Regions from separate parts of the Arthrobacter sp. B2060 genome, predicted to be linked through region 3. Evidence: riboswitches for the same ligand, from Rfam matches in the RefSeq annotation. Region 3 holds a riboswitch; each other region holds the start of a gene.
What was found. A riboswitch is a leader RNA that binds a small molecule or an ion and turns the genes downstream of it on or off. The one in region 3 is predicted to bind S-adenosylmethionine.

Region 1: it holds a riboswitch for S-adenosylmethionine, as region 3 does, so the genes downstream of both, metX (homoserine O-acetyltransferase MetX) here and AC5RUM_RS11855 (aminotransferase class V-fold PLP-dependent enzyme) in region 3, are expected to answer to the same signal.
Region 2: it holds a riboswitch for S-adenosylmethionine, as region 3 does, so the genes downstream of both, AC5RUM_RS15575 (DUF1737 domain-containing protein) here and AC5RUM_RS11855 (aminotransferase class V-fold PLP-dependent enzyme) in region 3, are expected to answer to the same signal.

Annotation. Positions count from the first base shown of each region.
Region 1 is NZ_JBNHFR010000002.1:230,821-236,751, forward strand. It holds gene AC5RUM_RS05800 (amidohydrolase family protein) at 1-11, shown strand, start outside; gene AC5RUM_RS05805 (DeoR/GlpR family DNA-binding transcription regulator) at 115-924, shown strand; gene AC5RUM_RS05810 (histidine phosphatase family protein) at 968-1,624, opposite strand; gene AC5RUM_RS05815 (CPBP family intramembrane glutamic endopeptidase) at 1,745-2,524, shown strand; gene AC5RUM_RS05820 (VOC family protein) at 2,626-3,264, opposite strand; SAM riboswitch class IV at 3,452-3,567, shown strand; gene metX (homoserine O-acetyltransferase MetX) at 3,580-4,752, shown strand; gene AC5RUM_RS05830 (MFS transporter) at 4,980-5,931, shown strand, end outside.
Region 2 is NZ_JBNHFR010000009.1:55,291-61,221, reverse strand. It holds gene AC5RUM_RS15590 (PLP-dependent cysteine synthase family protein) at 1-744, opposite strand, end outside; gene AC5RUM_RS15585 (aromatic amino acid ammonia-lyase) at 741-2,393, opposite strand; gene AC5RUM_RS15580 (NtaA/DmoA family FMN-dependent monooxygenase) at 2,398-3,693, opposite strand; SAM riboswitch class IV at 3,881-3,994, shown strand; gene AC5RUM_RS15575 (DUF1737 domain-containing protein) at 4,008-4,316, shown strand; gene AC5RUM_RS15570 (rhodanese-like domain-containing protein) at 4,313-4,723, shown strand; gene AC5RUM_RS15565 (O-succinylhomoserine sulfhydrylase) at 4,724-5,931, shown strand, end outside.
Region 3 is NZ_JBNHFR010000005.1:291,435-297,365, forward strand. It holds gene AC5RUM_RS11845 (metal-dependent transcriptional regulator) at 1-472, opposite strand, end outside; gene AC5RUM_RS11850 (class I SAM-dependent methyltransferase) at 504-1,262, opposite strand; gene AC5RUM_RS11855 (aminotransferase class V-fold PLP-dependent enzyme) at 1,356-2,765, opposite strand; SAM riboswitch class IV at 2,800-2,913, opposite strand; gene hisN (histidinol-phosphatase) at 3,083-3,895, opposite strand; gene rsgA (ribosome small subunit-dependent GTPase A) at 3,962-5,077, opposite strand; gene aroA (3-phosphoshikimate 1-carboxyvinyltransferase) at 5,061-5,931, opposite strand, start outside.

The DNA.
Region 1 (5,931 bases), on a different contig from region 3:
GGGCCCGGTAGGACCGCGAGTCCAGCCGCCCGGGTGACGTTAGGTGATCGTTTGCCGTCTGTTACAATCAGAAAACGTCAATTCTGACGGCAGTTTGATCACCGAGAGGCTAGCATGACCCGCACCGACCGACTGACGGCGATCCTGGATCTCCTTGCCAAAACCGGGCAGGTGGAGGTGGACGAAATCGTCACCCGGCTCGGAGTTTCGCCGGCCACGGCAAGGCGGGACCTGGACAGCCTGGCCAAGCGGCGGCTGCTGACCCGGACCCGGGGCGGCGCCACCACGGGCGCGCTGGCCTACGATCTCCCCGGACGGTACAACCGCGACGACCATGCGGCAGCCAAGCAGGAGATCGCCCTCGCTGCCTCCGCCCTCATCTCGCCGGGCATGGTGATCGGGCTCTGCGGCGGCACCACCAGCACCGCCCTGGCCCAGATCCTGGCAACCCGTGAGGACCTCAACTCGCCGTCCAACCAGCCCACCCTGACGGTGGTCACCAACGCCATCAACATCGCCGGCCAGCTGGCGGTGCGGCCCAACATCAAGGTCATGGTGACCGGCGGCATCCTCAATCCGCGCTCGTACGAACTCGTGGGGCCGTACACAGACATCATCATGCAGAAGGTGGTGCTGGACATCGCTTTCATCGGCGTCAACGGCATCGATCCGGAGGTGGGCCCCACCAACACCGGGGAAGGCGAGGCATCCGTCAACGCGCTGCTGGCCAGCCGCGCCAGCGTGTCCTACGTGATTGCGGACTCGTCCAAGGTGGGCCGCCGCGCCTTCGCCACCATGGACGGCTACGCGTTCACGCGGCTGATCACCGATTCCGGCATCTCCGCCAAGGACAAGGCCGCCTTTGAAGCGATTGGCACGGAAGTCATCGTGGCGCCGGAAACGCCGCGGACACGGCAGGCCTAGGAAGCCGGGGTCCCAGAACACCGCGCCTCAGAGCACCACGGGCTTAGAACACCACCGGCGGGGCGTCGAGGACGGTCTCGTCCACCCGGCGCTCCACCCATTGCGTGAACGGCTGGTCGAGTTCGTACTTGCCGTCTCCGGTGCGCACCAGCATCCGGATCTCCGCGTTGTCCGGGTTGTTCAGCGACTCGAAGTACTCCACGGACCAGTGGAACCAGCGCATGCAGAACAGGCGCATCGTCAGGCCGTGCGTGACCAGCAGGGCGTTGGGGGAGTAGTCCGGCTTGGCCCAGTGCCGGTAGAGCGTCTCCATGAATGACGAAATGCGGTCATAGACATCCGAACCGGACTCGCCCTCGCGGAACCGATAGAAGAAGTGGCCGTACGCATTGCGCAGCTCTTTTTGGTCCTCGATGTCGCCGGAGATCTGGAAATTGGCCCAGTCCTGCTCACGGAGCCGGGGTTCCTCGATCACCCGCTCCGTGAGCGGGCCCAGATCGAGTGCTTCCAGCGTCTGGTAGGCGCGCAGGTAGGGCGAGACGTACACGCTCACCTGCTGGCCGTCCAGCTCGCGCCGGATGCGTTCTCCGGCGGCCCTGGCCTGGTCCACACCCAGAGGTGTCAGCGGAATGCGGTAGTCGGGCACCCGGTTGTAAATGGACGTGTCGGCATTGGCGGCGGACTGGCCGTGCCGGATCATGATAATTTTCCCGGGCGCACTCATAGTTTCCCAGCATAGGGCCAGCCTCGTACCCAACAGCGGCAGATACGTCCGGAAGCCCATCAGGCAAGTACCAGCAACTGCAGGCAAGATAGGAACATGTTGGTTCCTTCCCGCCGTCGTCTGCGGATCGAAATCTGGATCGTCCTGGGGCTGTCCCTGGGGCAGTCGGCCGCCTACTCGGTGGTGCAGCTCCTGGATAAGATGAGCCAGGCGCCGCTCGCCCAGGGCACGTCCACACTGAACCGTTCGCAAAGCACGCGCGAGTATTTCGATCTGACCTACCAGCTCCTGGACATCATCTTCGCGCTGGTGCCCGTTCTGCTGGTCCTGTACTTCATGACGGAGCAGCGGCAGCCCAAGGCCGGGACAGGCAGTGACAGCGGCTCGGCATTCCGGAAGCTCGGCTTCAACTTCGCCCGCCCCGGGCGTGACCTGCTCCAGGGACTGGGGCTGGCGGCGCTGATCGGCATTCCCTCACTGGGCCTCTATGCCGCGGGCCGGGCGCTGGGTATTACGACGGCGATCATCCCCAGTGCCCTGGACGCGTACTGGTGGACGATTCCCGTCCTGATTCTTTCCGCGGTGCGCCACGGCATCGTGGAGGAAGTGATTGTGGTGGGGTATTTGCTGGACCGCCTCGGGAAGCTCGGCTGGTCGGTGCCGGTGGCGATCTTCGTCAGCTCCATGCTCCGCGGCAGCTACCACCTGTATCAGGGCTTCGGGCCGTTCATCGGCAATGCGATCATGGGCGTGGTGTTCGCTTGGATCTATACCAAAACCCGGCGGGTGATGCCGCTGGTCATCGCCCATGCGCTGCTGGACATAGTGGCCTTCGTCGGCTTCAGCCTGTTCGGAAAGAGCATCGGCCTGGGGTAGGGAAATAATTCGGCCGCCATCGGTGGGTGGCGTCGTTGGCACCCGCTGATGGCGGCCGAAGTGTAGTGGCAGCGTGCAGTTGAAGCCTGCTGCCGGGCGCGTCAGATGGTGACGGCGCCTGCTGCGGTTTCAAACGTGACGGACAGAATGCCCGGCGTGCCGTGCGGAGCCACCCAGTTGACGGCAACATCCTCCAGCGGCCGTTCGACAGGCTCGCCGAGCCACTCGGTGACCCGTTCGGCGGAGCCTGCGATGGTGAGGCTGGACATCTTGACATTGCTGTCATAGGCGTTGGACGGGTGCAGGGAAGGATCGCCCTCCCACTTCAGCATGTACGGGACCTGCGGGTCCGCAATGAGGCCCAGGATGCCGATCTGCTTCCACACGAGTTCGCGGCCATCCGGGAACTTGCGGTTGCCGTTGACTGCGGCGCGTCCCAGACGCTCCTCGAACGGGGCGAGGTCGTCCACTTCGACGCACCAGCCCATCCAGCCGCCGCCGGCGGCAGAGCGTGCGCGCACGGCCTGTCCGAACGGGGCTTTGTCCGACGCCGGGTGGTCCAGGACCTCCACGACCTCAAGGTATTTGTGTCCCGCGAGCGGGATAATCATGTTTCGCGTTCCGAAACGGGGGTGTACCCCGCCCTTCACGGCTTCAACGCCGAGGGCGGACGAAATTCGTTCAGTGGTGGCCGCCAGGCCATCGTGTTCACAGGCGTAAGAGACGTGATCCATGCGCATGCCCTCATCTTGGCATCTTGTGACGCGGCTCTCAGCTAAGGGTTGCCTAACCCGTTTGGGCTATGTGCGGAAGAGCAGATTTCCGAGATCTGCCCTGGTGCCCGCCGCCAGCGTTCAGGGCCCGCTGGAGTCACATAGCCGTCACAATCTTCGCGCGGAGCGTGGGCCCTTTCGTAAGCTTGGTCCAGGTCATGAGTGCCAGCGACAGCCCCGGCTTGCTGGCCGGCAACCCTCCTTCCGCGGTGGGGTGCCCCGGGTGAAGACCTGGCCTGCCGGCCAGTTGGCGGCGGGCAAGCGCGTAGAAGAGGTATACCGATGACGATTTCCGTTACCCGCACCGATGTGCCGGAGGGCCGACTTCCCCACGGCACAGTGCTGGACAACCGCACTCTGGACGGCCGGGTTCCCGACGGCACTGTGCAGTATGCCAACATCGGCGGCATCGAGCTCGAGGCCGGCGGATTCCTCCCCGACGTCACCCTTGCCTACGAAACATGGGGGACGCTCAACGCGGACGGCTCCAACGCCATCCTGGTGGAGCACGCACTCACCGGCAGCACCCATGTGACGCGGGGCGGCGGGGACGAGGAAGGCTGGTGGGAGCAGCTTGCCGGACCGGGCGCGCCGGCGGATACGGACAGGTTCTTTGTCGTCTCCATTAACATCCTGGGCGGTTGTTACGGATCCACGGGCCCGGCGTCGGCCGCCCCCGACGGCAAGCCGTGGGGCTCGCGCTTCCCGCTGGTGACCCTCCGGGACTCCACCGTTGCCGAAGCGCGCCTGGCTGACCAGCTCGGCATCAGCAGCTGGTTTGCCGTTGTGGGAGGTTCCATGGGCGGCGCCCGCGCACTGGAGTGGGCGGTCACCTTCCCCGACCGGGTGCGCCGCTGCGGCGTGATCTCCGCGGGCGCGAGCAGCACTGCCGAACAGATCGCCTTTGCGCAGGCGCAGACCCTCGCGATCCGCCAGGACCCCAACTTCAACGGCGGCGACTACTACGGGGGCCCGATCCCCGAAGCCGGGCTGGCCCTCGCCCGCCGGATCGCCCACATTACTTACCGCTCGGCGCACGAGCTGGACTTCCGGTTCGGCCGGAACGCCCAGGACAGCGAAGCTCCACTGCAGGCGGATGCCCTCGCGGACCGCGGCCGGTACCAGGTGGAAAGCTACCTGGACCACCAGGGGAGCAAGCTCGTCCAGCGCTTCGACGCCAACAGCTACATCGCCATTACCGAAGCCCTCATGAGCCACGACATCTGCCGCGGGCGCGGAACCCTGAAGGATGCGCTGGCGCGGACCACGGCGGACTTCTTTGTCGCCGCCGTCGACTCGGACCGGCTGTATTTCCCGTCCCAGTCACGTGAACTCGCCGACGCCCTCCCCGGTGACGTGGACGTCCATGTCATCGAAGCGCCGATCGGCCACGACGGCTTCCTCACCGAGATCGGGCAGCTCAGCGCCCAGCTCCGCGGGCATTTCTCAGCCTGATCACCAACCTGAACTCCCGCTCCCGGGACCGGCTCCGACGCCGCAGGGAATGGCTCTAGGGCCAGTTGACTGTGCATTTATGCAGATGCGCCCTGCACTATTTGTCGTTGAGCTTGCAGCAGGGGCAGACCATACTCGTTGGAAACGGCGGCCAGTGGCACACATCACAGGTCCGTCAGAGCCTGGTCCCATGTGGTGTCGACGAAGACGCCGAAGGAGTTCACAAAATGAGTACGGAAAACCCGGCCGCAAGCCGCGTAGAGGAAACCGATGTCAAGGCGTCGGGCCTGAAGAAAGTCGTTACGGCGTCCATGGCCGGCACGGTGGTTGAGTGGTATGAGTTCTTCCTCTATGCCTCCGCGGCCACCCTGGTGTTCGGCAAGATGTTCTTCCCCAATTCAGGGACGGAGCTGGACGGCATCATCGCGGCGTTCGTCACCTACGCCGTGGGCTTCGTGGCCCGGCCGATCGGCGGCATCGTGTTCGGCCACTTCGGTGACAAGTTCGGCCGCAAGCAACTGCTGCAGCTGAGCATCATCCTGGTCGGTGTCTCCACGTTCCTCATGGGCTGCCTGCCCACCTTCGCCCAGATCGGTTACTGGGCCCCGGCGATGCTGGTGTTCCTCCGCTTCGTCCAGGGCTTCGCCGTCGGCGGCGAATGGGGCGGCGCCGTGCTGCTCGTTGCCGAGCACAGCCCCAACAAGTCCCGCGGATTCTGGTCCAGCTGGCCGCAGTCGGCCGTTCCGATGGGGAACCTGCTGGCCACTGGCGTGCTCTTCACCCTTTCTTCCACGCTCTCCCAGGAAGCATTCCTCGGCTGGGGCTGGCGCGTGGCCTTCTGGCTGTCTGCCGTGATCGTCATCATCGGCTACTACATCCGCACCAAGGTCCAGGACGCACCGATCTTCCTCGAGGCCCGCAAGGAAGTCACCGTCGAGAAGAAGGGCTACGGCGTCGCCGAGGTCTTCCGCCGCTACCCGCGCGGCGTCTTCACCGCCATGGGCCTGCGCTTTGCCGAGAACATCCTGTACTACCTCGTGGTGACGTTCTCCATCACCTACCTGAAGGTCGTCGTGCAGACCGACACGTCCCGGATCCTGCTGCTCCTGCTGGTGGCGCACTTCATCCACTTCTGCACGGTCCCGCTGGTCGGCAAGCTGTCCGACGCCTTCGGCCGGC
Region 2 (5,931 bases), on a different contig from region 3:
GGAATTGCCCACGCCGTCCACCAGAATCTGGCCCGGATGCCCTCCGCTGTACACCGAGCCGTACGGATCGGCGCCAATCACCTCGACATGCCCCGCTGACTTTTCCTTGAAGTACCGCCCGTTCCCGGTGATCGTCCCGCCGGTGCCGACCCCCGCCACGAAGTGCGTGATCCTCCCCGCCGTCTGCTCCCAGATTTCGGGCGCGGTCCCCTCGTAGTGGGCCATCGGGTTGGCCGGATTGTCGAACTGGAGGGGCCGCCAGGCGCCCGGAATTTCCTGCGTGATGCGGGCTGCCACCGCCCTGGCATTCGCCGGGGAATGCGACGGCGCGCTCCAGTCCGTGAACACCACCTGCGCCCCGTACCGCCTCAGCGCCTCCAGCTTTTCCGCGGAAATGGAATCACCGGTCACCACCACCACGGGATGCCCGGTGAGCGCCCCGATCAGCGCCAGCCCGATCCCCGTGTTCCCCGAGGTGCTCTCCACGATCGTCCCGCCGGGCCGCAGCTCCCCGCTGTGTTCGGCCGCGCGCACCATGCTCAGCGCCGTGCGGTCCTTGATGGAGCCGCCGGGGTTTTCCGATTCCAGCTTGACGAATACCGTGCTGCCCAGGCCCCGGCTGAGCTCTTCCAGGGGAACGAGCGGCGTATGGCCGACGCGCGCCAGGATGGCGCCGGCGTCGGCCCCGAGGTCCACCACGGCCGCCGCGTGCCGTGGTTCGGGCCTGCCTGTCACTGTGCTCATGCTTCGCCTCCTGTTTCGTCCGTCTCCCCCGGCGGCAGCCGGAGTTCCGCCAGGCCGGGCAGCAGGTCCCGCAGTGCCGCGTGTCCCCGCTCCACCAATGCTGATGCCGGCAACTGCTCGGACAGGAGCCGGAAAAGACGGTCGACGACGGCGCCGGTCCCCTTGCCGAGCGGCCGCCCCTCCGCCGCGGATTCCCTTCCGCCGACCTCCGCGGCCTGCGCTTCCGACAGCAGGTAGGCGGCCGTCAGCGCCTCAATGGTGAGCAGCTTCGAGGCGGCCTCCACCGATTGCTGCAGCTGCTGGAGCGCGAGGGGCGCCAGCGTGGAGTGGTCCTCCACATCGGCGGAGAGCGTTGGTGCCCCCAGCGTTGCCGGCGCCGCCAGGAATTTCAGTTCAGCCAACAGGCCTGCTGCCGAATACCAGAGGAGGCCCGGCAGCTCCTCGGAAGCCAGCGGGGTGCCGCTTCGGGCTGCCTCCAGGTTCAGCTGCCGGATGAGCCGCTGGGGCGGGTAGAGCTTGGCGATACGCCGCTCGCTGCTGATGCCCAGGTGGGCCAGCCCCAGCCGCAGCGCCTCGAAGGCGAAGGCCAGCTGCATGGGCTGGAAGTTGCCGCCGGACACCATCCGGCCGGTGGCCAGCTCCGTCAGCGGGTTGTCGCCGCGGCCGTTCAGCTCCACTTCCAGGGCGCCGGCCAAGGCAGTGACCTGGGCACGGAACGCGCCGTGCGTCTGCGGCGCGGCGCGGAAGGACAGGGCGTCCTGCACCGACACTTCACGCCGCGGGTCCTCCAGCCAGCCGCCGCGCACCAGACGCCGGACGTTCGCGGCCGAGATCCGCTGGCCGTCCACCGCCTTGGCCGCCTGCACGGCCGGCGAAAACGGGCTGAGGTTCCCCCCGCCGTCGTACCGTCCGGTGGCCTCCAGCGACAGGGCGAGAGCCGTGTCCGCCAGGTCGGCCAGATGCAGCAGCCGGGCCAGCGCCAGGGTGCCTGCGCCGATCGAGTATGAGTTCGCGCTGACCAGCGCCAGGGCCTCGCCCGCGGCCAGCACGAGCGGCTCAAGGCCTGCCGCGGCGAGCGCCGCCGCGCCGGAAATGATGCTCCCGTCGGGCGCCAGTGCCTGTCCTTCACCGATGGCGACGGCGGCCACCGCGGCCAGCTGCGTCAGGTCTGAGGAGCCGACGGAACCGTCGCGGGGAATGGCGGGAAGCACACCCCGGTTGAGCAGTTCTGCATAGAACCGGGCTGCCTCAGGGCGGACGCCGGAACCGCCGCGGGTGAAGCCGATCAGCCTCGCGAGGATCACGGCCCGGATTTCCTCCGGAGCGAGCAGGGCGCCGATCCCGCTGTGGTGGTAGCGGACCACCTGCACCTGATAGTCGAGGATGGATTCTTCCACCACCGCCGTGTCCCGGCCGGAGCCCAGCAGAGTGTTCAGCCCGTAGACCCTGTGGCCGGAGTCGATGGCCGACTGGACCACATCCCGGGAGAGGCCCATCAGCTCCATTGCGTCAGCGCTCAGGACGACTTCGACCGTCGGATCGGAGGCAACCCGTGCCACGTCGGCGGCCACAAGGTGTGCCGTGCCGATCAGGAAGGTGGCACGTTTTGCATCCGGCAGCAGGCTGTCCGGCCTCCGTGTCCCGGCCATGGCACTAGAAGTCCAGCAGGTTCCGGCGGAGGCCGCCGTCGCCGTAGCTTGTCCGCAGCAGCCCGCGGCGCCGGAGAACCGGTGCCAGTTTGTCCAGCACGCCGTGCACGGTGGCCGGGTCCACGAAACCGGAGAAGAGGAAGCCGTCCCCGCCCACAGCGGCGCCTGTTTCCTCGAGGTGGTCGGCGATTTCCTCCGCGGTGCCGATGATGCTGTCCCCGGCGCCGCCGCTGCGGGCCCGCAGGATCTCGCGCAGCGTCGAGCCGGGCGGCGCCGCCTTGGAAAAGTGCTCGAGCGTGCCCTGGTTACTGTTGGTGCTGAGCGCCGGCAGCGGCTCGTCCAGGTCGAACTGTTTGAAGTCGATGACGGACAGATAGGAGATCGAATTAAGCTGGCTGTCGACGTCCCGCTGCGTCAGCTCCCGCCGCGCGGCGCGCAGTTCCTCCGCCTCGGTTTTGGAGCCCACCACAGTGGGCTTGAGGACGAACAGCACCTTGACGTCGTCGGGGTTCCTGCCCGCCTTGGCGGCTTCGGCCCGGATGGACTCGCGGTAGGCCTTCATGCCGTCGGAGCCGCGGGCCAGCGCAATGGCAACATCCGCGTTGCCTCCCGCGAAGGCCTTGCCGCGCGGCGATGCGCCGGCCTGCACCAGCACAGGCTCCTCCGGCAGGGGAGCCGTGTTCAGCGGGCCCCGGACCCGGAAGAATTCACCCTCGTGGTGGATGGGCCGCACCTTAGTGTGGTCGGCGAAGACGCCGGCCCCGGCGTCCTCCACGATGGCGTCCTGGTCCCAGCTGCGCCAGAGCTTCCGCACCACGTCCACGAATTCCTCCGCCTTTTCATAGCGGAGATCGTGCTCGATTTGCTGGTCCAGCCCGTAGTTCTGCGCGGCAAGGTCGCTGCCGGAGGTCACCACGTTCCAGCCGAGCTGGCCGTTGGAGAAGTGCTGCAGCGTGGCCAGCAGCCGGGCGGCCGTGAACGGTGGATAAAAGGAGGCGCTGACGGTGGGGACGATGCCGAGGTGCTCCGTGGCGGAGAGCAGGTACGGGACAAGGGCCAGCGGATCGTGCTTGGGCGCGAAGGAGGCCTGCGCCAGCGAGACTTCGGCGCTCCCGCCATAGGTGTCGGGGACGGTGAGGGAGTCCTCGATGATGAACAGGTCCAGTCCGGCCCGCTCGAACTCGCGCACGGCGTGCTGGTACAGCCCGGGTTTCTTCCAGTCGTAGCCGATCCCGTAACCGGGTGTCCCCCAGCCCTGGACCCCGAACCCGTGGCCCACAAACCACCCAAAGTGCAGCATGGGGCCGACTCTATTGGCATTCGCTTCGTTCACTGGTGCCTGGTTTCATCCGGCGTTATGGCGGTTCATCTCCCGTCATTATGCACCCGGTCGAGATCTTTGTAACCGACGCTGCAGGCCTCCAGCGTTACGGAACATGACGACGGCGGCGGTGCGCGCCGGCGTCGTCGGTGTTACTTTTTTGAGGAGTAATGAGAACCGGCGCCAAGCCCTGACTGGCCGGTCGGCAACCCTCCCTTTCGCGGCGGGGTGCCTCAGGTGAATACTCGGCAATCGACCACTCGAGCTGCAAGCGTGAGAGAAGGAGATCCGTCATGACGGACGCGCCCGCCGGCGCCACCCTGCCGGCCCCGCAGGACAAACCTGAGGAAAAACTGGCCTACCGCCTGATCACCGGACCGGACAACCGTGCCTTCTGCGAACGCATTTCGGACGCCCTGGCCGAAGGGTATGTGCTGCACGGCAACCCGGCAGCCGCGTTCAACGGCAGGGACGTGATCGTGGCCCAGGCCGTCATCCTGCCCCTGGCCGTCGCAACAGCTGATGCCGCCGTGGCCACTGCCGTGGACCGGCTGGACTCGGACGAGAACCTCGACGCCGAAGCCTTCGAGGGGCACGCATGAGCTACGCCGGAGACCTTACCCCGCACGAAGCGTGGACCAAGCTGGAGGAGGGCGCCGTCCTGGTGGACGTCCGCACCGAGGGCGAATGGGCACACATTGGCATCCCCGACACCAAGGCCACCGAGAATGACCCGCTGTTCATCCAGTGGACCTTCCCGGGCGGCATCCCCAACCGGGCCTTCATCGACCAGCTCAAGGAGCAGGCTCCGGAGGACGACGGCGCAGAGCTCGTCTTCCTGTGCCGCTCAGGCCAGCGTTCCATTGCCGCAGCCATCGCGGCGACCCAGGCCGGCTTCACCTCGTACAACGTCCTCGAAGGCTTCGAGGGAGAGCCCGACCGGTACGGTGAGCGCACCGTCAACGGCTGGAAAAACCGCGGTCTGCCGACAAACCTGGGAAAGAACTAAGTGACCTTCAATCAAGATGCCGCCGGCTGGAGTCCCGAGACCCAAGCCGTCCGCGGCGGGCTGGACCGCACCAATTTCCAGGAGACCACCGAGCCGATCTTCCTGAACTCCGGCTTCGTCTACGAGTCCGCGGCCGCTGCCGAGCGCGCCTTCACGGGTGAGGACGAACGCTTCGTCTATTCCCGCTACGGCAACCCGTCCGTGGCCACCTTCCAGGAGCGCCTCCGCCTGCTCGAAGGCACGGAAGCGTGCTTCGCCGCGGCGTCGGGCATGTCCGCCGTGTTCACCGCCCTGGGCGCCCTGCTGGCCGCCGGGGACCGTGTGGTGGCCGCCCGCTCTCTGTTCGGCTCCTGCTTCGTGATCCTGAACGAAATCCTGCCGCGCTGGGGCGTGGAGACGGTCTTCGTGGACGGGCCGGACCTTGAGCAGTGGCGTACGGCCCTCTCGGTGCCCACCACTGCTGTCTTTTTCGAGTCGCCGTCCAATCCCATGCAGGAAATTGTGGACATCGCCGCCGTCAGCGAGCTCGCCCACGCGGCCGGTGCGACCGTCGTCGTCGACAACGTGTTCGCCACTCCCCTGCTGCAGCGCTGCGGCGACCTCGGCGCCGACGTGATCGTCTATTCGGGCACCAAGCACATCGACGGCCAGGGCCGCGTGCTGGGCGGCGCCATCCTGGGCACCAAGGAATTCATCGACGGACCGGTCAAGCAGCTGATGCGCCACACCGGGCCTAACCTGTCCGCGTTCAACGCCTGGGTGCTCACCAAGGGACTGGAAACCATGGCGCTGCGGGTGAACCACTCATCGGCCACCGCGCTGCGCCTCGCCGAATGGCTTCAGGACCAGCCAGCCATCAGCTGGGTCAAGTACCCGCTGCTGAAGTCCCACCCGCAGTACGAGCTTGCCGCCAAGCAGATGAAGGCCGGCGGCACCGTGCTCACCTTGGAACTCGCGACGACGGCGGGCCAGTCGGCCAAGGAGGCCGCCTTTGCGCTGCTGGACGCCCTGAAGATCATTGACATCTCCAACAACCTCGGGGATGCCAAGACCCTCATCACCCACCCGGCCACCACCACGCATCGGGCCATGGGGCCCGAAGGCCGCGCAGCCATCGGGCTGAGCGACGGCGTGGTGCGGCTGTCCGTGGGCCTGGAGGATCCCGAGGACCTGATCGGCGACCTGGAGCAGGCGCTCAAGCAGATCTG
Region 3 (5,931 bases):
TGTGTCCCTCGTCGAGTTCACTCATGCGGTGGGCAAGCGGTACCTGCACGGTGCCGTCCGCGGAGGGGATGGGATCACCGTGGGGGTCCCGGGACGGGTTGCCGAGCTTGGCGGCCATCCGCTCGATGAAGGTATCGGACACCGCATGCTCGAGGAGTTCGGCTTCGTCATGCACTTCATCCCAGCTGTACCCGAGGTCCTGGACGAGGTAGGTCTCGATGAGCCGGTGCCGCCGAACCATAGCCAGGGCGAGGCGGACTCCCTCCGGAGTCAGTGTGATGGCGCTGTACGGCTTGTGCAGCACCAGCCCCTGGTCCTTGAGTTTGCGCACCATCTCCGAGACCGACGAATTCGCCACGCCAAGGCGCTGTGCCAGCTGGGTTGACGTAATCGGCTTGTCCTGCCACTCAGTGAAAGAGTAGATGACCTTGACGTAGTCCTCGATCGAGGAGGATGGCGTACTGGTCTTCACGGATCCAAGCCTACCCGCTGCATGGACGACATCATGCCCTGACAGCCCGCCACGTCTGAGTGAGGTAGGGAAGGCGCAGCAGCTCGCCTTCGGTATGCCCCAGATGCTCATGCAGGTACCAGTCCAGGTTTGCGGTGACCCTTGCCCGGCTGGCCGCGTTAGCTTTGAGGTAGTAGCTGCGCGACTTCGCCAGTTCAAGGAGGTCGGCGGTGGTGACCGGGTCCTCCCAGCGGGTGAGGTGGCTTTCCAGCCCTGCGAATTCCGGACCCAGCGGGGGCCGGAAGTGCGGCTTGTGCACGTCACCGGCGTGCATGATGCGCGAGAGCCTGTGGACCCAGGGCACGGATGTGTCCAGCTGGTTCCAGACCAAGCCAAGCACGCCGCCGGGCCGCAGGATCCTGGCGATCTCGGTGCTGGCACGCAGGGGGTCGCACCAGTGCCATGCCTGCGCCACAGTGACGACGTCGAACGCCGATCCGGGAAGTCCTGTGTCCTCAGCGGTTCCCTCCAGCGCCTCCACCGCAGGGTAGGCGTTACGGAGCTGCTCAAGCATGTCCGGGGAGGGGTCAACCGCGCTGACACGCAGGCCGCGTGCCACGAGCAGCTCCGTGTACTTGCCGGTTCCTGCGCCGAGATCGGCCGCCGTCCGTGCGCCGGAAGGGACCAGCCAATCCGCGGACTCAGCCGGATAGCCGGGCCGAACACGGTGGTAGTGCTCGCCGCCGTCCTGGAAGCTTTGACCGAGCTCCTGCCGCCGCCCGTGGTCGAGTTTAGGGCCACCGCGTGCCACGCGCCGTCTCCTTAGGGCAGGGTAAAAATTGACCCTTCGAATTTACCGCATTTGTGACTGCGCCGTCTGGCGGCCGTCAGTCGAGGGTGCCGCTCAGTCCAGAGTGCAGGGCGCAGCGCCTGCGGTACCGGGTGTGTTCGGTGCCCAATGCGGGTAGGTGCGGGTGTCGTTGGACGGAACCCAGCGCCCGGAGTCCACCACGTAGTCCCAGCCGAGGCCGCTGCGGCGCAGCTCCTCGATGCCGGCGAGGAGGCGCTGGACGTCCTCAAGCCGTGACCCGACGCCGAAGCTGGCGCGCAGGGAACCCGAGGGCAGGCCCAGGCGCTTGAGGAGCGGGTGGGCGCAGAAGCGGCCGTCGCGCAGCCCGACGCCGTGCTCGGCAGACAGGTAGGCAGCCACCAGTCCGGCGTCGTAGCCCTCCACCGAAAAGTTGACCACGCCAATGGTGTCAGTGTCGGGGTTGGTGTCCGAGAAGATCTGGTGGACAGTGACGCCGTCGATCTTCTGCAGGCCCTCGACGAGGAAGGAGCGGATGGCGGCCTCGTGCGTGTGCCATTGCTCCTGGTCCAGGGCGGCGATCACCTGGGCCGCCCGGGCGAGGGTGGCTGCGCCCAGGACGTTGGGCGAGCCGCCTTCGTGCCGCGCGGGGCCGGTGGTCCAGCTGACGCCGTCGAGCCGGGCTTCACTGACTGCGCCGCCCCCGGCAAGGTGCGGTGACCCGGCGTCGAGCCAGTCGGTGCGCCCCACCAGGACGCCGGAGCCGAAAGGCGCGTACAGCTTGTGGCCGGAGAAGGCGAGGTAGTCGACGTCGTCCGCGGCGATGTTGATGCGGCGGTGCGGCGCGAGCTGCGCCGCGTCCACCACGATCCGGGCGCCGAATTCGTGCGCCAGGGCGGCGAGGCGGCGGATCGGCAGGATCTCACCGGTGACGTTGGAGGCGCCGGTCACGGCAAGCAGGCTGATGTCGCCCTGCTCGAGTTCAGCCCGAAGGCTGCCGATGGTGGCCTCAAGGGTCTCGGACGCCACCACGCTGCGGTGGGGCACACCCTGCCACGGCAGCAGGTTGGCGTGGTGCTCGATGTCCAGGTACAGGACTTCCCCGGTGTAGCCGTGGTCCTCGACGGGGAGGCAGCCGGCCAGCAGGTTCAGCGAATCCGTGGTGTTCCGCGTGAAGATCACGGAGTCGTCCGGGCGGCCGCCCACAAACTCGCGGACGATGTTCCGGGCGTTTTCGTAGACAGAGGTGCTGATCTGCGAGGCGTAGCCGGCCCCGCGGTGCACGCTGGCGTAGAACGGCAGGATCTCGTTGAGGTAGGCGGAGACTACGGAGAGTGCAGGGGCCGACGCTCCATAGTCGAGGTTGGCATAGCGCACGTGGCCGCCCTGGATGAGCGGGGCCTGGATCTCAGCGCCGGTCACTGCCGCCAGCGGCCGTCCGGCAGCGGCAAACCGATCGTCGAGCAGGCCGGCAGCGGTGTTGGAGGAGAAGGTTGCAGTAGTCATGGGACCTCGCTGTGAAAGGACCCCTTGTGACGGGGATCCGCGCTTGCCGGGTCCGTTCCGGACCGGCCTGGTCGTCACCCGGGGCACCCCACCGCGAATGGAGGGTTGCCGGCCAGCAAACCGGGGTTTTACGCTGGCACTCGTGACCTGTAGAAAAGCGTAGAACACCGGCCCGCCGATGAAAAAGCCGATGCAATTGTTAAGCCGTTTGTTACAGCCGTCCCAAATTCGGGCAGGTGGCCGAACATACGACGTCGGACTCCACCTTGAGGGCGGAGTCCGACGTCGAATATTCCCCGAAAGCGCGCTGGGCCGAACTACAGCAGATCGTCCAACTGCGGGTTGAGGCGCTTGAGAACCTCGGAATGAAGGATCGAGTTGGTGGCCAGGGCGTTGCCGCCGAAGGGGCCGTCGGTTCCCTCCAGGGAGGTGAAACGGCCGCCCGCCTCCGTGACGATGGGCACCAGCGCAGCCATGTCGTACAGGTTCAGTTCGGGTTCGCAGGCAATGTCAACGCAGCCTTCAGCCACCATGCAGTAGGACCAAAAATCCCCGAAGGCACGGGTGCGCCACACGTCCTCAGTGAGGGCAAGGAAATCATCCAGGTTTCCCCGCTCCTTCCAGCCGCCAAGGCTGGAGTAGGACAGCGAAGCGTCCGAGAGCTTTGAGACGTTGGAGACTCTGAGCCGGGTGGCAGCGGCCAGCGAACGGCCCATATAGGCGCCGGCGCCCTTGGCCGCCCACCAGCGCTTTCCGAGTGCGGGCGCACTCACCAGGCCCACCACGGGCTCACCTTCATCAACGAGCGCGATCAGCGTTGCCCAGACAGGGACTCCGCGGACGAAGTTCTTGGTTCCGTCGATGGGGTCAATGATCCAGCGCCGGGAGCCGTGGCCGGAACTGCCGAACTCCTCGCCGAGGACGGCATCGCGGGGGCGGGAACGGGACAGCTGTCCGCGGATGGATTCCTCGGCGGCTTTGTCGGCATCCGTCACCGGTGTCAGGTCAGGCTTGGTTTCGATCTGAAGATCAAGCGCCTTGAACCGGCTCATGGTCTGGTCGTCCACGGAATCCGCCAGTACATGGGCCAGGCGCAGGTCGTCGTTATAGCTCGAAGCGGGTTGGGTCATGGTTCCAAACTACCGTCAAAGAACCGGCGGGGCGGGGATGTCCGCTGGCCGGAGGCGCCGTGCGGCTCAGCTGACGCTTCCGAGTTCCTTTGTTTCCTGGGCTTCCATGCGCGGATCGGTGCCCAGCAGCCGGCGCAGGGAGGCAAGGCGGGCGGGCCCGGAGGGTCCTGCATTGCCGGCCTCCACCCAGGCGTCCACACCGCAGTTCACAGCGGAGGCATCGTGCTTGCAGCCCCGCTCGCAGGCCTCCGTGCCGGGCTCCAGATCGGGGAACGAATGCAGGATCCGGTCCGGATCCACATGGGCCAGGCCGAACGAACGGATGCCCGGGGTGTCAATGATCCAGCTCCCGGAGGGAGCATCCGCCAGCTTGAGTGCAAGAGCCGACGACGACGTGTGTCGCCCGCGTCCGGTGACGGCGTTGACGCCCCCGGTGGCACGTTCCGCGCCGGTCAGCGCGTTCACCATGGTGGATTTGCCGACGCCGGAGTGGCCCAGCATGACGGTGACTTTGCCGTCCAGATGGGCGCGCAGCTCGGAGACGGCGTTTATGTCGAGGCGGGCGGACAGTCCGTCGTCGGAGCGGGCGTCAATGCCGGAGGCGGCCGAGTCGGCGGTGCGGCTGATGATGACCGGGAAATCGAGGTGGCGGTAGTTATCCAGGAGTTCCGAGGGGTCCTTGACGTCGGCCTTGGTGACGAGCAGCAGCGGCTCGATGCCGGCGTCGTAGGCGGCCACCAGCGCACGGTCGATGAAACCGGTCCGGGGCTCCGGGTTCGCTGCCGCCACAACAACCACCAGCTGGTCAGCGTTGGCCACCACCGCCCGTTCTACCGGGTCAGTATCGTCGGCGCTGCGGCGCAGCAGCGTCTTCCGGTCCTGGATCTTCACGAGCCGGGCCAGTGTGTCCGGAGCTCCGGACACATCTCCCACGAGGGACACGAAGTCCCCCGCCACCACGGGGGAGCGGCGGAGCTCGCGGGCCCGGGCGGCAATGACGGTGCGTTCGTCGCCGGAGTCCTCGCCGACAACCGCTGTGTAGCGGCCGCGGTCAACGGTGATGATGCGTCCCGTCACGGCGTCGTCATGGCTGGGCCGGTCTTTGGTGCGGGGCCGGGTGCCTTTCTTGTTGGGCCGGATGCGGACGTCGGATTCGTCCCAGGACTCAGTACTGCGTGCCACCGGTGGTCCCTGCAGCGTTGCCGTGCCAGCTGTGGCTGCCTTGCGCGATCATGTCCGCCCACAGTTGCGGGAAGTCCGGCATGGTTTTGGCGGTGGTGCCGATGTCCTGGACCTCGACGCCCCTGACAGCCAGTCCGAGGATGGCGCCCGCGGTGGCCATCCGGTGGTCAGCGTAGCTGCGGACCACGCCGCCGTGGAGCTTAGCGGGCCGGATCACCAGCCCGTCGTCTGTCTCCTGGACATCGCCGCCAAGGCCGTTGATTTCCGCCGCCAGCGCGGCCAGGCGGTCCGTCTCGTGTCCCCGAAGGTGCGCGATGCCGCTGAGCCGGGAGGGGCCGGTGGCCAGGGCGCAGAGCGCCGCGACGGTAGGGGCGAGCTCGCTGGTGTCGGCGAAGTCCGCGCCGCGGATCTCCCTGCCGCCCGTGACGGTCAGCGTTCCGGCTTCCAGCGTCACGGTGGCACCCATCTTCGGGAGGATGCTCCGCCACTGGTCACCGACCTGGGTGGTGGGCGCAGGCCAGTCCGGAATGCGCACCGTGCCGCCCGACGCCACGGCTGCCGCGAGGAAGGGCCCGGCATTGGACAGGTCCTGTTCGATGCGTTCGTCAAAGGCGCGGATCGGGCCCGGACTGACAATCCAGTGGTTCGGTGTTGAGTCGTCCACCTCCACCCCCACGCCGCGCAGCACAGCCACGGTCATGTTGATGTGGTCCAGGCTCGGCACGGAGTCGCCCGAGTGTTCCAGGTGCAGGCCCTCGGAGAAACGTGCACCGACCAGCAGCAGCGCGGAAACGAACTGCGATGACGCGCTCGCGTCGATCACGAGGTGGCCACCCCTGACCTCTCCCGTCCCC